DNA from 3 places in the Pseudarthrobacter sp. WHRI 8279 genome. Region 1 is predicted to be linked to each of the others. Evidence: predicted binding sites of a transcription regulator. Region 1 holds the regulator's gene; each other region holds the start of a gene.
The links. The regulator LexA, encoded in region 1, represses DNA repair genes until DNA is damaged. The targets are predictions, from matches to a motif close to TCGAACANNTGTTCGA.
Positions count from the first base shown of each region.

Region 2: ABRP28_RS05715 (DUF6504 family protein) is a predicted target of LexA. The motif match lies at 3,008-3,023, and genes of this name have one in related genera.
Region 3: ABRP28_RS16585 (LexA family transcriptional regulator) is a predicted target of LexA. The motif match lies at 3,465-3,480, and genes of this name have one in related genera.

Region 1 is NZ_CP168162.1:663,109-668,625, reverse strand. It holds gene ABRP28_RS02995 (histidinol-phosphate transaminase) at 1-755, opposite strand, end outside; gene ABRP28_RS02990 (LysM peptidoglycan-binding domain-containing protein) at 886-1,302, opposite strand; gene lexA (transcriptional repressor LexA) at 1,626-2,360, shown strand; gene ABRP28_RS02980 (ATP-dependent DNA helicase) at 2,459-4,516, opposite strand; gene hflX (GTPase HflX) at 4,509-5,517, opposite strand, start outside.
Region 2 is NZ_CP168162.1:1,278,614-1,284,130, forward strand. It holds gene ABRP28_RS05710 (DNA polymerase III subunit alpha) at 1-2,642, opposite strand, end outside; gene ABRP28_RS05715 (DUF6504 family protein) at 2,639-2,974, opposite strand; gene ABRP28_RS05720 (hypothetical protein) at 3,137-3,526, shown strand; gene ABRP28_RS05725 (chorismate mutase) at 3,549-3,869, opposite strand; gene ABRP28_RS05730 (VOC family protein) at 3,889-4,311, shown strand; gene ABRP28_RS05735 (SOS response-associated peptidase) at 4,354-5,115, opposite strand; gene ABRP28_RS05740 (mycoredoxin) at 5,235-5,492, shown strand.
Region 3 is NZ_CP168162.1:3,608,263-3,613,779, forward strand. It holds gene ABRP28_RS16570 (ABC transporter substrate-binding protein) at 1-950, opposite strand, end outside; gene ABRP28_RS16575 (SRPBCC domain-containing protein) at 1,197-1,655, shown strand; gene ABRP28_RS16580 (Y-family DNA polymerase) at 1,697-2,995, opposite strand; gene ABRP28_RS16585 (LexA family transcriptional regulator) at 3,020-3,451, opposite strand; gene ABRP28_RS16590 (polysaccharide deacetylase) at 3,671-4,627, opposite strand; gene ABRP28_RS16595 (cytosine permease) at 4,644-5,517, opposite strand, start outside.

The DNA of each region.
Region 1 (5,517 bases):
AGGGCATCGGCAACTTCGGGTGCGGCAGCCATGTAGCCCAGTCGGGCTCCGGCCAGCGCGAATGCCTTGCTCATGGTCCTGGACACGATCAGCCGCTCCCGGCCGGGCAGCAACGTCAGTGCGCTGGGCGTCCCGTCGTGTGCGAACTCGTGGTATGCCTCATCGACAATGACGATGGTCTGGCTTGCTTCGCCTGCCTCGTACACGGCCTCCACGACATCCAGCCCCAGCCCGGTCCCCGTGGGGTTGTTGGGCGAACAGAGGAAGACGATGTTGGGCTGCAGTTCCTTGACCTGCCGCGCTGCCGATTCAGCGCTGAGGCCGTAGCCTTCGGCGCGCTCTCCGACGATGTATTCGGTGTCCGTTCCGCTGGCCAGCAGCGGATACATCGAGTACGTGGGGGGAAAGCCGAGCGCTGTGCGTCCGGGACCGCCGAATGCCTGGAGGATCTGCTGGAGTACCTCGTTTGAGCCGTTCGCAGCCCAGAGGTTGGTCTCATCGAGGCCGTGGCCCAGATATTCCGCCAGCGCTTTGCGCAGTTCCGTGAACTCCCGGTCCGGGTAGCGGTTCAGGCCCGCGGCGGCTTCGGTGACTGCCGCACTGATGGCCGCCCTTACGTCCGCCGGAACACCATGGGTGTTTTCGTTGACGTTCAGGAGGATGGGGACGTCCAGCTGGGGCGCACCGTAAGGGGTAAGCCCGCGGAGGTTGCTGCGGAGGGGAAGCCGGTTCAGGCGTTCTAGCTGGTCATTCACCTGAACAGTTTAGTGCCCGTGCCGGAGGGCGGAAAATGTGACGGGTTCCTGTTCGCCCTCGGCATGCGCCCCCGGCCCATTCCATGGAGCAGCCCCCGCTGGTCCGGACCCTGCTGCCGGCTATGGCAGCTCAGCCGGCGGGAACGAACAACTGCTGGCCGGGGAAGACTGCGCCTGCGGAGAGGTTGTTGAGCTGCACGATGTCGGCCACAACATCGCGTGCGTCGCGATCAGGCGCCACGGCGGCTGCGATCCCCCACAGCGACTGGCCGGGCTGGACCGTCACGGTGACCGCGGAGGTCGTCTGGAGCTCCGCGTCTGAGTCGGAGGCTTTTGCCGGGGAGTTGAAGAAGCCTGCCAGCGAGAGCAGCAGGGCGGCCAGAAGAACCAGGGGAATACCGATCAGCACGATGCGGCCGCGCCGGGTCAGCCGCAGGGGCGGAAGGGGGGCCGGCCGTTCCGGCTGCCGCTCTTCAGGCCGGGACAGAAGGTGCTGCACAGAGAGCAGCTGTGGACGTGAACCCCGCGAAACAGATGTAGCTGACATGAACTGAGCCCTCCTGGACCATACTGTGCTGCCCGGATGTTCTGCTCCGACGCCCCCTAGGGCTTTCCGGTGCCACTTTCGAATGGCCGGCGTTCGCAGTAGAACATATGTTCGAACTTTGCTTCTTCTGTTTTAGCACCTATCAACGAACATTGTCGAGACTCGCTAGAACAAATGTTTGAAAAAGCAGTGTGGCTGGCCTAGTTTTGAACGAAAGAACAACCACCCGGACAGTCGATCAGCAGGGTCTGACATTATGGGGCGGGATCGTCCAGGGCCTTGCCGTGGATAGGCCCGGCGGACACCGAAAGGCATTGGCGAATATGGCAGCAGCAGCCGCCGGGGGCAGGGCAACCGCGCAACCGAAGAGGACCGCCAAGGGCCTGACGCCACGGCAGAAAAAGATCCTGGAAACGATCCAGCGTTCCGTCAATGTGAACGGCTACCCCCCGTCCATGCGGGAAATCGGAGATACCGTGGGCCTGGCCAGCCTTTCCAGCGTCACCCACCAGCTGTCCCAGCTGGAAAAACTGGGCTATCTGCGCCGTGACCCGAAGCGTCCGCGCGCCATGGAGGTCCTGATGCCCCTGACTTTGGACGGCGGTGCGGCCAAACCCGCCAGCCAGCCATCAGCAGTGCCCCCCAGCGGTGGCGCCACTGTCACGGAGCTGCCCACTGCCCTTGACACTGCGATGGTTCCACTTGTTGGCCGCATCGCAGCCGGTGGTCCCATCCTGGCCGACCAGCAGGTGGAGGACGTTATGCCGCTCCCCCGGCAGCTGGTGGGCCAGGGCGAACTGTTTATGCTCCGGGTGGCCGGGGATTCCATGGTGGACGCGGCCATCTGTGATGGCGACTGGGTTGTGGTGCGCCGCCAGGCGGATGCAGCCAACGGCGAGATCGTCGCTGCCCTCCTCGACGATGAGGCCACCGTCAAGACATTCCGGCAGCGTGACGGCCACACCTGGCTGCTCCCCCAGAACACCCAGTACGAGCCAATCCTCGGAGACCACGCCACCATCATGGGCAAGGTCGTTTCAGTGCTCCGCTCCCTGTAGCCAGGTTCCCCCCGCCCCGGGGGCACAGCAGGCTCCGGCAGTGTTGGGCCCTGCCGGGCCAAACACTCAGCTCGGCCAAACACTGCCCCGCCCAGGCGTCAGGCGTTCTCGCCGGCCAGCCTCTCCAGGGCCGCGATTGCCGTCTTCCGGTCCGTTGTGGACCAGAACGGCGGCAGCGCTTCCCGGAGGAACCCTGCGTAGCGCTCGGTGGCAAGCCGTGAGTCAAGCACAGCCACCACTCCCTTGTCCCCTGTGGAGCGGATCAACCGGCCTGCGCCCTGGGCGAGCCGGATGGCGGCATGGGTGGCCGAAACCGACATGAAGCCGTTGCCGCCAGCCTGTGCCACGGCCCGGGAGCGCGCCGTCATGAGGGGATCGTCCGGCCGCGGAAAGGGAATCCGGTCTATCACCACAAGGCGGCAGGACCCGCCAGGGACATCCACGCCCTGCCACAGGGACATGGTTCCGAACAGGCAGGTATCGGGCTCGTCGGCGAACTGCTTCACCAGGGCGGTCATGGTGGAATCGCCCTGGCAGAGGACCGTCATGTCCAGCTTGGGGCGGAGGGCTTCGGCGGCTTCCTCTGCGGCGCGCCGGGAGGAAAACAGGCACAGTGCGCCGCCGCCGGAAGCGCGGATGAGCGCCTCGAGTTCGTCAAGTGCTTCCGGGGATGCGCCCCTTCCGGGCTTCGGCAGGTGCCCGGCAACGTAGAGGATGCCCTGCTTGGGGTAGTCAAAGGGCGACCCCACGTCCACGCCTTTCCAGCGGGGGGCACCCTCGCCCACGAGTCCCAGCCCGCCGGCGGCAGGCTCAAACGCTGAACCAATGGCCAGCGTGGCAGAAGTAAGTACAACGGTGTGCCCGGAGAACAGGCCTTCCCGCAGCCGCCCGGCCACGGACAGCGGCGCAATGTTGATCAAAGCCGGCGCCGTCTCATCCGGCTGGGAAAATTCCTGCGCGGGATCAAAGGCGCTGGCGCGGGAAAACCACACCACTTCGCGGTTCTCCCGGGCAGCGAGGAGCCGTTCGCAAAGTTCCAGGATGAGCATCAGGCGGGACCGCGCAAGCTGCCTCCCGCCGTCGGGCGTGGCATTGCCGTCCCCCTTCGAATCCGAGAGGGCGGCGCGGCAGGCATCACGCAGCTGGTCCACGCAGTCCAGCTGTTCTTCATTCAGCCCGTTGGGCAGCAGTCCGTTCGGCACTGCGGCGAGGGCAAGTTCCAGGTTGGCGGCCGCGGCGTTGAGCGCGTCAACGGTGATGGCGGTGTGCTTGCGGGCTCCGGCGGCAGCCGCATGGACCATGGCCACGGACAGCTGTCCGGAGACCGCCCCCGTGACCCGGTCCTGGAGTTCGTGCGCCTCGTCCACCACCACGACGTCGTACTCGGGCAGGACCGCCAGCCCCTCAAAGGCGCTGACGGCGAGCATCGCGTGGTTCGTGACCACGACGTCCGCCTCCGCAGCGTCCTGCCGGGCAAGTTCACTGAAGCACTCTGCTGCCATGGGGCACTTTTGGGCGCCGAGGCACTCCATGGAGGTCACGGACACCTGGCGCCAGGCGCGGTCCGTAACGCCCGGCAGCAGCTCGTCGCGGTCGCCAGTGGCGGTCTTCTCCGCCCACTCCCGCAGGCGTACCACTTCCTTGCCGAGCTGGGACGAAGGGCCGCCAACGGAGGCCGCGAAGTGCGGCACACTGGTGTCCTCGCCCAGGCTGAACAGCTGGCCTTCCGCAGGTTCCTCGCTGGGGAAGCCGCCTTCCAGCTTGTGCCGGCAGACATAGTTGGACCGCCCCTTGACCAGCGCCACCTTGACCGGCCTGTCCAGGGCGGGAGTGATGGCCTTGAGCAGCCGGGGCAGGTCCCGGCCAACGATCTGCGTCTGGAGCGCAAGCGTGGCCGTGGACACCAGGGCGGGCTTGTTGCTTTCCAGGGCGTGGGCGATGAGGGGTATCAGGTAGGCCAGCGACTTGCCGGTGCCCGTGCCTGCCTGGACCAGGAGGTGGTCCCCCGTTCCCAGCGCACGGGCCACCTGCCTGGCCATCTCATGCTGGCCCTCACGGCTCTGTCCGCCCATGCCTGCAACGGCCCGGTCGAGCAGTTCGATCACGAACTGCTCGCCGGCCGTCTCCATGGCTTCCGGGGCCACGAGGTCAGTCATTGCTGACGAAGGGTTCCAGTTCGGCCGCAAAGCCCTCCCGGACCATCACCACGGCCCGGGTGCCTTCCTCCACGTGGTCCACGCTGATGATCTCGGCGTCAGACTCGTGGAGTTTACTGAGCAGGTCTCCGCGATCGTACGGAATGAGCAGCTCCAGCTTGACGCCTGGCCTGGGAATGGCGTCACTGATCGCCTTGAGCAGCTCCGCGATGCCTTCGCCCGTTCGGGCGGACACCACTACGTGCCGCGGCTCGCGCTGCCTGAGCCGCTCCACCACGAAGGGATCGGCGGCGTCGGCTTTGTTGAGCACGATGATCTCCGGCACCTTGCGGGCGTCCACTTCGCTGAAGACCTTGCGGACTGCAGCTATCTGTCCTTCCGGGTCCGGGTGCGAGACGTCCACCACGTGGAGGATGAGGTCCGCGTCCGCAACTTCCTCCAGCGTGGAGCGGAACGCCTCCACCAGCTGCGTAGGCAGCGACCGGACGAAGCCCACAGTGTCCGCGAGCGTATAGCCCAGCCCGTCCGCAGTTTCGGCCTTGCGGACAGTGGGGTCCAAGGTGGCGAACAGGGCGTTCTCCACCAGGACTCCGGCGTCGGTCAGGCGGTTGAGCAGCGAGGACTTGCCCGCGTTGGTGTAGCCGGCGATCGCAACGGACGGCACGGAATTACGACGGCGGTTGGCCCGCTTGGTCTCGCGTGCCGGCTTCATTGCGGCGATCTCCCGCCGCAGCTTGGCCATCCGGGTACGGATGCGACGGCGGTCCAGCTCGATTTTCGTTTCACCGGGACCGCGCGAGCCCATGCCGGCCGCGGCGCCGCCCACCTGCCCGCCGGCCTGGCGGGACATTGACTCGCCCCAGCCGCGCAGGCGCGGCAGGAGGTACTCGAGCTGCGCCAGCTCCACTTGCGCCTTGCCTTCGCGGCTCTTGGCGTGCTGGGCGAAGATATCCAAAATCAGGGCTGTCCGGTCGATGACCTTGACCTTGACGATGTCCTCC
Region 2 (5,517 bases), 620 kb from region 1:
TCTTCGATCCGTTCCACCCGGTACTCGGCCTTGCTGCGGTTAATGTCCAGGGGAAGGATGGGAATCCCGAGCCGCCGGGCTTCCGCCACCAGGAGCCTCTTGGGGTACATGCCGGGATCGTGCTCCCACAGGCCGGCAAGGAACGCTTCTGGATGATGGGCCTTCAGCCAGGCCGACTGGTAGGTGGGAACGGCAAAGGCGGCGCCGTGTGCTTTGCAGAATCCAAAACTTCCAAAGGCCTTCAGCGTCCCCCAGACGTTGTCCACCACCTCAGGCTGGTAACCCTTGATCCTGGCAGCTTTGCGGAAGAATTCCTCCACCCCCAGTTCGAGTGCCTCATTTCCCAGGGCCCGGCGGAACTCGTCAGCGCGGGCCAGGCCGCATCCGGTCATGACATCAAAGGTCCGCAGTATCTGTTCATGGAAGACGGTAACGCCATGGGTTTCCGCCAGCACTGGTTTAAGGTCCGGATGCGGATAGACCTCGGGGGCGAAACCGTGCCGGTGTTCCAGGAAGGGCCGGACCATGTCCGACTTCATGGGGCCGGGACGGAACAGCGAGATGTCGATGATGAGATCGTTGAACTCCCGGGGCGCCATCTTGCCGATCAGTTCCCGCTGGCCGGGTGATTCAATCTGGAAACAGCCCAGGGTGTGGGTGCTTCTGATGAGATCAAAGGTGGCTTCATCATCAAGGGGAACTGCATTGAGGTTGATGTGGCCATTGTCAGCAATGTAGTCGGGCCCTGTGCCGTCAGGTCCGGACGGATGCCTTCCGGCGGCCACCACTTCCTGTTTGGACGGGTGGATGCGGATGACTTCACGGACGGCAAACGCCATGGCGCTCTGCATCCGGACTCCCAGGACGTCAAGCTTGAGCATGCCCATGGGATCCATGTCGTGCTTATCGAACTGGCTCATGGGCAGCCCCAGCCCGCTGGGCTGCACCGGGGTGCGGTCCAGGAGGGTAGCGTCGCCAAGGATTACGCCACAGGGGTGCATGGATATGTGGCGGGGCAGCCGGTCCAGGCGTTCCGTCAGGTCAACCAGCAGGTCAAGCTGCTGGTTCCCGTCCTGATCGCGCTGCTCCACCCTGCCGGCGAATTCCCGGAGTTCAGGTTTTTCCTGCAGTGCCTCACGGAATTTCCGCGCAGAAAAACGCCACAGCTGCTTGGCGATCTCCCCCACCTCGTCGTCGTCCATGCCCAGCGCCATCCCCACGTCCCGCACCGCACCCCGGGCCCGGTATCCGTTCTGCATGCTCATCAGGGTGACCCGCTCGGAACCGAATCTCTTGAAAATGCGGTGGTAGACGTTATGCCGCTCCGCGCTTTCAACGTCAATATCGATGTCCGGAAGGGTTGCGCGGTCCTGTGAAAGGAACCGTTCAAAGATGAGGTCGTGCTGCAAGGGGTTCACCTGGCTGACGTCAATCAGGTAGTTGACCAGGCTTGAGGCGCCTGATCCCCGGGCAGCCGCCCGCACTCCCATCTCCTGGATCATGCGTGATACCTCGGCGACGGTCAGGAAGTAGGAGGAAAACCCGAGGTTGCGGATGATGCCCAGCTCATGGTCGAGCCGGGAGAGCATCCTCTCTCCGGCTGCGCCAGCAATTCCCGGAAAGCGCCGGCTGATACCGGCCTGGCACCGCTGGACCAGTTCAACGTGTGGATCCTGGCTGATGCCTATGACTGAGGCTTCGGGCACTACCGGCTGCTTCCAGCCCATGTCAGTGACCGGATCCATCCGGCAGCGGTCGGCGAGCGCCTCGGTTTGGGCCATCAGCTGTTTCAGGTCCGCGGCACCGTATCCTGCCGCTGAAATGATCTCTTTGCCCAGCCGGAGCATTTCCGGTGAAGACTTCAGCCATCCCTGGCCGGTTGGCTGAAGCAGCGGTTCATCCGCGAGTTCAGGCAGGGATTTCAGGGTGCGGGCTGAGTCGAGAACATCGGCGGTGGGGGCACCGTCGGCTGCGCAGTACCTGACGGCGTTGGTCAGGACAGCAGGAACATGATGCTCTTCGGCAAGCCTGAGCATCCGGACGGCGTGGGCGGTGCTCAACGGCTTTCCCGGTGCGCTGAGCTGGGACACGATTTCGGCCACCAGCGTGCCTGGGGGCATGGCATCCAGCCATTGCTTGAAGAGGGTGCGCGGGCGAAGGTAGCGGCGCCCTCCCATGGCCCGTCCGACGTCGGAATCAGGCCCGAGCAGGACAGTCAGCACTGGTTTGAGGGTTTGGGGATCAAGGGTGCGGGAAGCCAGCTCGGCCCGGGTGACGGCCACGGGGACTGCTCCCCCGGCCTTCCCCGTGGTGCGGGCGTGGGCGTCGGAAATCAGTCTGCAGAGGGCACGGTAGCCTGCCCCGTTGTTGTGGCCCCGGGCCAGCACCACCACCCTTCCGGCCAGCTGCGTGCGGTGGTCGCCGTCGTCGTCGAAAACGGCAAGGTCAACCCCAACGATGGGGTCTATGCCTGCTGCCATGCACGCCTTGAGGTGTTTGATGGTTCCGTACAGACCGTCCCTGTCCGTGCAGGCGAGCGCGGTTGCGCCGTCAGCGGCTGCGGCCTGCGCCAGTTCCTCGGGCCACGAGACGCCGTAATGGGCGCTGAAGGCGGTGGAAACGTGAAGATGGGTGAAACTCATGCTGTCCTGGGCCTGAGTGCGTCATGGATGCGCAGGAGCCGCCAGCGGCCGCTGCGGATATGCCGGGTGAGGTCAAGGGTCAGCGGTTCTTCCGGCGCTTCAGAACCTCGCCCCGGATTAGATGGAAGGACCTGGACGCGCCAGATCTCATGGTCCACCACTCCGGGTCCGCTGCCCAGCGGTGCGCGGCTTTCTTCGGCCCACCATTGCCTACGTTCGTACCAGCGCACGGGTTCAGTGCAGACGGTATAGGACCGTCCTGCCCACAGCAGGCTGCTTGGTTGGCCGTCCGCAGCGCACTGGACATCCACGGATTCGCTGAACATACCCATGGCGCCTCCCCGGCTGGATAGAACTGGAAACATTCGAACACATATTCGAATAACATCAGTCTACCCCTGCCCGGAACGGGAGCATAGATGGGCCATGGGAGGGACTAAGAAGATTGGCCGGCAAGGGTGGACGGACCGATCGCCAGGGAGCAGGATTGTGCCATGAAAACCCAAGACGCACTTCTGAAGCAGGCAAGCATCACAACCCAGGACTCCACGGTGGTGGCCACGTTCGATATAGACGGCTCCATCCCGGATTCCGGTGCTTACGTGGTGGGGCTGGTGGGGGCTACGCCCGACTATTCCTCGCAGCGGAGGCTGTGTATTGAGTTCATGAACGGGAAGGCCATTGCCTTCTATTCCTTCAACCGGGAACAGGGGGTCGAGGAAGACTACGACCTCTCGGGTGTGAGCCATTCAGGGAACAGCATCACCGGGAGCTTTCCCCTTGCTGCCCTGAACGGGCTGGGCAAGGGACACCTCATGTCAGCCTTCAGCGAGGCGGAGGGCAGGGAGTACCAGCACGGGGTCCCCGTGGAGGAAAACCTGTAAGCAGGGCCTGAACCGCGGCAGATCAGCTGTTCTCTTTGTGGACCTTCAGTTCCAGTTCAATAAAGCCGGAGATCATGGCCCGGTACGTGGACTCAACGATGTCCGGGTCAATGTCCTTCTTTTCCGCGGCTGAGCGGACATGCTCAATGATCCGCTCCACCCGGCCGGGCGCACGGACCTCGGCGTCGTCGCCCTTGAGCGTCCCGGCAATACGGATCAGCCGTTCGCGGCGGGCGATGAGGGTGACGATCTGTTCATCCACTTCGTCAACAGCAACCCGGACGGCAGCGAGCTGTTCCTTGTCGGCCAAAGCATCTCTATCGTTTCCTTGAATTGTCGCCATCGTCTGACAGTATCGAAGCATGCAGCCAAGAGTCGACTTCATTTCGCTGGGCGTCCGCAGTGTTGCCGCGTCCCGGGCCTTCTACGTTGACGGGCTTGGCTGGCCCGTCCACCGCGAGGTTCCCGGTGATGTGGTGTTCATCCAGGTGAATCACGGGCTGGTGCTGTCGCTGTGGGACGTGCGCCAGATGCAGGCAGATGCCGGCGTCACGGCATCCGGAGCTGTCCCCTGCATCACGTTGAGCCACAATCTTCCCGGTACTGAGGACGTGGACCGCGTTATGGAGGAGGCCGCCGCCGCTGGGGCGGAGATCATCTCCGAGCCCATCACCCAGCCCTGGGGCGGTTACAGCGGCTACTTCGCGGACCCGGACGGATTCCGCTGGGAGGTGGCCTACAACCCCACCTGGGCAGTGGACGACGACGGTGCGGTCACCGTTTAGTCGCTTCGCCCGGCTTGGTCCGGGCTGCTTGAGGGCCTGCTGCTAGAAAAGGGCTTCCACGGGTTGAATCAGTTCGGGCCCGTTGTTCCTGACGTTGCCGACTTCTTTCCCTACGGATTCCACGTGCCAGTCAGCGGCCACGTCCTTGACCCCCGCCCGTACCAGGTCCACAAGTCCTGCCGGATCATCGGCCTGGGGGTCAAGCCAGGCCTGCATGGTGGCTTTGTCCATGGGCAGGGGGACCCGGTCATGGAGTGCCGTTAGTTTTCCAAACACGGTGGACTCACTGCCAGGCGGGGGCGTGTCAGTGGTCAGGATGGACGTTGAGAGCAGCCACCCGCCAGGCTCCCCTGCCGGCCAGGAGGGATCCTTCCACCACTCATAGAGCCCCGCGAACGCCAGGCCGTGGCCAGCGGCCGGGTGCACGTAGTAGGGCTGCTTGGACTTACCCGGGCCCTGCTTCCACTCGTAGTAGCCGTCTGCCGGGACAGCGCAGCGGCGGGACTGGATGGCTTTCCGGAACGCCGGCTTTTCAAGGACGGACTCGCTGCGGGCATTGATCATCCGGGAGCCGATGCCGGGGTCCTTGGCCCATGACGGGACCAGCCCCCAGCGGGCCACATGGAGCTGGCGGACGTGCCTGTTTCCGGATTCGCCGTCCACCAGGCGTTCAAGGACGATCGGGACGTCGTCTGTCGGTGCCACATTCCACGACGGCGGGATGCTGACTTCGTCCTCAAGCTCGGCGTCGAACTCGGCAAGGAGGTCCCCCACGGCGCGTGCCATTACGTAACGTCCACACATGGCTCCAGCATGCCATCGCGGGCAGGAGCTGTCATCCGCGGGCCCCGGTATCAGGGAATAGCGGACTGCACGCTACCGTTACAGGAACGAAACCGTTATCAAGCACAGAGGAGAGCTCCGTGGACTTCACTCCCGAATCCGGCACCATCACCATGTTTTCCACCACCTGGTGCGGCTACTGCAACCGCCTGAAGAAGCAGCTTGACGCCCAGGGCATCGGCTACACCGAGATCAACATCGAGGAAGTGGAAGGCACAGCCGAACTCGTGGAGCAGCTGAACGGCGGAAACCAGACCGTCCCCACCGTCCTCTTCCCGGACGGCACCGCCGCAACGAACCCTTCCGCTGCCGAGGTCAAGCAGCGCCTCGCAGCCTAGCCGGCACGCCGCCCCGGCCGGCACA
Region 3 (5,517 bases), 1.4 Mb from region 1:
GCAGCGTTGATGACGCTGGCCTTGTCGGCATCGGCCGCGTTATTCAGCCATTCGATTGACTTCACGTGGCCCTTGAGCAATGCCTTCACGGTCTCGGGGTGTTCGGCGGCGAATTTCTGGTTGACGATCAGGATGGTGGTGGGGAACTCGCTCGGTTTGCCGGACAGCGAGCCGTCCCAGAGGTCCCTTTCGTCCACCAGTACCTTGGCGCCGGCGGTGAGCACCAGGCGTGAGGCCCAGGGCTCAGGCAGCCACGCGCCGTCGAGCTTTCCGTCCTGGAAGAGCTTCAGCGTCTGGGCGTTCTCGGTGGGGTTGATCGCCACGTCCCCGCTGCCGTCCACGTTGGTCTTGTAGCCCTGGGATGCGAGCCAGGCTCGCAGGGCGACGTCCTGCGTGCCGCCGAGCTGTGGGGAGGCGAGGGTTTTGCCCTTCAGGTCCGCGGCGGAACTGATCTCCGGCTTGACCACCAGTTGGGCGCCGCCGGCTGCAGCGCCGGCGATGATGTTCACTGATTCGCCGCCGCTCTTCACGAACGAGTTGATGGCGGGGTTCGGGCCGATGTAGGTGGCGTCGATGGCGCCGGCGTTCAGGGCCTCGATCGCCGCCGGGCCGGCGTTGAACACCTGGGTGCTGAGGCTGGTGCCGCCGAGCTCCTCCGCGATGTAGCCCTGGCTGACCCCCACCAGGGCGGGCGCGTGGGTGACGTTGCCGAAGTAACCCAGTTTCAGCTCCGCGGCCGTGTTGGCGGCGGGCACGGCTTCCTTAACTGCGGCCGGGCCGCCGCTGGTGACGGCGGAGGCGACGGCGGCGCCCCCGCCAATGAGGGCAAGGATGCCGACGGCGATGCCTACCTTCAGCCCGAGCGGCCGTTTGGGAGCGGCGGACTGTCCGGCAACGATTCGGGTGGAGCTTTGCTGGTTATAGGGGCTCTGGCTCGAGGGATCTGACACTGGAGTTCCTTTGCTGGGGCGGATACTGAGACGAGATTACGGAGCGCCCGGCAGCCCCACAATCGTTCCCGTAGCGGGCGTTCACGGGACGTCTCGGTAGCTCAACGGGACGTAGCGCAGCGACAAGAAACGTCGCCGGACGTCTTTTTCCAGGGCGCCTGAAGGAGTGCCCCCTGTGCAATGGGTTCCAAGGGTTGCCGTTCACCGGGGCCTGTTTCCGGGCCTGAAGCAGACGTACGATCAGGCATGGAAAAGCTGAAATTTGAGGTAAAAATCAACGCTCCCGCCGAGGCAGTCTGGGCCACGATGCTCGAGGATGCCACGTACCGGGAATGGACGAGCGCTTTCAGCGAGACGGGTTCCTTCTATGAGGGCGACTGGAACCCGGGCAGCGAAATTCGGTTCCTCGGCCCGGACGGCGAGGGGTCCGTGGGAGGGATGATCGCAACAGTTGAGGAAATCAGGCCGCATGAGTTCGTCTCCCTGCGATATCTCGGCCAGATCGTAGGTGGTGTGGAGGACAGGACCAGCGATGCGGCGAAGGGATTCATTGGAGCCCACGAAAACTATTCATTCACCGAAGCCGGCGGCGTGACGAGGGTCGAGGTGGAGCTTGACAGCGTGGACGAGTGGGCGGCAATGCTGAATGACACTTGGCCCGTGGCCCTCGCCAAACTCAAGGACCTCGCCGAAGCCCGGGCCTGACCTCTGGCCGTGGACGCCTGGGTGGTTCAAACAGCAGCCGTTTAGGCGGCTTTGACGAGCGGGAGTTCGTCCCAGTGGGTGGTGTAGCGGGGCGAGCGCATGTTCCGTTTCATGGTCCAGTCCAGGCCCGTTTTGATCCCGCCGTGCCCGAGGCCAATGGAGCCGCGTCCGAAGCGGCTGCTTACGTCTTCCAGGAGGGTGCCGATGCGGCGTTCCTCGTGCCGGTTCTCGAACAGCTCCAGCGGGGATTGGTTGCCGGTGGGCCGCAGGTCCGTGAGCATGAGCCCCACTTTGGCGTACCTCACGCCGTCGCGGATATTGGGCAGCAGGGCGTGCGCCGCCCGGGTGAGCAGGAGCGGGTCCGCTGTGGGCATCGGCAGCGGGACGCACACCGATGGATAGGACTGTTCCTGCCCGCTGAAGGGCGAGGTGCCGGCGAATGCCGTGAGGACTTTCGCCTGCAGCCCATGTTTGGCCAGCCGCGCGCTCGCATTCTGGCCGTAGATGCTGAGGACCTGCCGCAGCCCGGCAGCGGTGGTGACCGGGGTGGCGAAGGAACGCGAAAAGATCAGCTGGTCCCGGCCCAGGCGTTCCTCCTCCATGGGGATGCAGGGTGTGCCGTTGAGCTCCAGGACGGTGCGCATCATGACTACCGAGAACTTGTCCCGGATGGCCACGGGGTCGGCGCGGGCGAGGTCCAGGATGGTGTGGATGCCGATCGCGTTCAGGCGTTTGGCCAGGCGGCCGGCGATGCCCCAGATTTCCTCGACGGACAGGCGTGCCAGCAGTTGCTCCCGCACGGCAGCAGGAACGCTGTCCCAGTGGCATACCCCGCCAAACGCGGGGTTGTTCTTAGCCCACTTGTTGCACAGCTTGGCCAGGGTTTTGGTGGGCGCGATTCCAACGCATACCGGCACCCCGACGTTGCGGCGGACGGCGTTTTTCATGGTCCTGCCCAGAGCCAGCAGCTGCTCCGGCTCACCCTTCACCCCGAGGAAGGCCTCGTCGATGCTGTAAACCTCCAACCACGCCGAGTACCTGCTGAGCAACTCCATGACCCGGGCACTGATGTCCCCGTAGAGTTCGTAGTTGCTGGACTTGGCCACCAGTCCCCATTCCTTCGCGCGGGGCGCGAGTTTGAACCATGGCTCGCCGGTGGCAATGCCCAGGGCTTTCGCTTCGGGGGAGCGGGTCACGGCGCAGCCGTCGTTGTTCGAAAGCACCACCAGCGGCCTGCCCTCCAGCGAAGGATCGAAGGCACGTTCCGCCGAGGCGTAGAAGCAGTTCACGTCCACGTGGGCGATCTGCGGCATCTGCCGCATGATGGCGGGCTTGCTCATGGCAGTGCCTGCGGACGGCGGTGGCTAGACATGGTGCAGGCACCTCGTGGCCACGCCCCAGATGGTCAGCTCGGAGAGGGCAGGCACCCTGATGTCCGGATACTTTGGATTTTCCGCCTGCAGCACCACTCCCGTGGCAGTCAGGCGCAGGCGCTTCACGGTCAGTTCCCCGTCCAGTACGGCGATGACCACGGACCCGTCCTTCGGTTCCAGCGCCCTGTTGACGATCAGCTCATCACCGTCGCTGATGCCGGCGCGCTCCATGGAATCTCCCGTTACACGGACAACAAAGGTGCTGGTGATGTCCTTGATCAGGTGGGCGTTCAGGTCGATCCGGCCATCAAAGTAGTCCTGCGCCGGCGAAGGGAACCCCGCGGCGACGGGCACCGGTGAGATCAGCACCGAGAACAATGAGGCGCCCGCATCTATCACGCGGGGACCGATAATAACGCCCACAACACACCTTTATTCGAATATATGTTCGATTACTTCAGTGTAGTCCCTGCCTCTGACAAAGCCATCCCCTCCGGACTGCAGGCCGCGCCGCCGTGGTGGCATCCGCCGTCGCGCCTTAACAAACAGCAACGCTGCCGCGCCTGACGTAGACACCCTTTAAATACAGGAGTGGTGCTGTCCTCATGGGACAGCACCACTCCTGGTTCAAGCTGTTTCCTGTTAGCCGGCAACGGCGGGCCGCGACTCCCGCACCACCGACGGCGTGAACTTCGCCCCGGTGTCCGGGAAGGAAGGCACCTGGATCCGGGCGTGGGTGTGGACTTCCTGAACCGTCCGGCGGGTGTGCTCCGCGATTTCCTCCATGGTGGCCACCCACATGCCGTCCATCCCTTTCACTCGCTCAATTAGCCGCTCCAGGGCCACAGCCTTGGAGGGCCGGCCGGAGATGAACGGGTGGTTGGTGAGGACGAAGCAGCTGCCCTGCGCGTGGTGCGCCTCGGCCTCAAGCGTCCACATTTCCAGCACCTTCGCCGGGCTTTCGATGACGCCGCTGCCGGTGACGCCGGGGTAGAACGCGTACTGCTCCCAGTCGTCCAGCGCCCAGTCCACCGGAATCTCCACAATGTCCCGGGAGTCACCCGGGGCGACGCTGAAGCGGTAGGGGGCGTCGCCGTCGAGCAGGCTCGAATCGTAAAGGAAGCCGCGATCGGCGAGCAGCGCCGGGGAGTGCCAGTTCAGTTCCCACCATGGCGCCCGGTAGCCAACCGGCTCCACTCCAGCCACCTTGGCCAGCGCCTCCAGGCCGCGGTCGATGTACCGGGCCTCCGTCTCGGCGTCGATGCCCTGCATCGGCTCGTGCAGGTAACCGTGGTGCGCCACCTCGTGTCCCGCATCCACGATGCGCCGGACGGTGTCCGGATAGCACTCGGCCGTGAAGCCGGGGATGAAGAAGGTGGCGCGGATGTCCTGCCGCCGGAGGATCTGCAGCAGCCGGGGGACTGCGACCTTGGGCCCGTAGGACTGGTGGGTCATCAGGGACATCCGGCTGGTGCTCTTGGGATCGTGGGCGATGGTGCAGGATTCGGCGTCGACGTCGAAGGTGAAGGAGGCTGCTGCCTGCTTGCCCTCCGGCCAGGTGATCGGGTGGGCGGAGTCCGGGAATGCTTCAAAGGTCATGGCAGGTGTTCCTAAATTAGAGGCCGGCCTGGGCGCTGGGCCTGGCAGGGATTCCGGCCAGGGCCGGGGAGGGCTGGGCGTCGGTACTGGCGGCCGGGGAGGATTCGAGGTACTTGCGGTGTACCCTCGGGCCCAGGATGGCGTAGCTCGTGGCGCTCGCCAGCCCGCCGGCCAGCCAGGATAGATCCAGGCCGCCCATGGCCACGGCGAAGGGGCCCTGCATGGCGGGGACGAGGCCGTACATAAACAGCCAGGTGGCGAAGATGCCCACCAGGAGGGAGGTGACGCCCGCCCAGTTGACGCCCGGCAGCCGCTTGGTGCCCACGCCGTCGAACAGCCGCGCGGGGTTGCCGGGCCAGCGCTTCTCGATCCAGAAGTAGTGCACCAGCATGACGCCGCCCCAGGCAGCCACCCAGGCCACCAGGCCGATGAGCCACGCGTCCAGGACCGCTGCGAAGTCCTCCTGGAAGATGAAGAAAACGACGGCGATCAGCGAGAAGACGCCGACGAACAGGTTCAGCTTGCGGCGGCTGATGGTGATGTCCAGTGACTGGGTGGCCACCGAGAAGGTGTAGATGTTCAGGATGTTGGTGGCGATGGGGCCGTGCAGCACCATCAGCAGGACGGGCAGCGCCAGGACCCCGAAGTTCTGGACGATGAGCTTTCCGGGGTCGATCTCGCCGCTGTTGGTGGCCAGGCTGGCACCCAGGACGCCAAGCCAGACCACCGGGATGAACTGGCCCAGGACGGACGCCAGGTAGACCTTCTTCTTGGGAACTTCCGTGCTGACGAAGCGGGAGTAGTCGGCGGCGTACGTGAACCAGGTGATGCCCCAGCCGATGCCGATGGCGGTCATCACGGCGCTCATGGCTGCGATCCGCTCGGAGCCT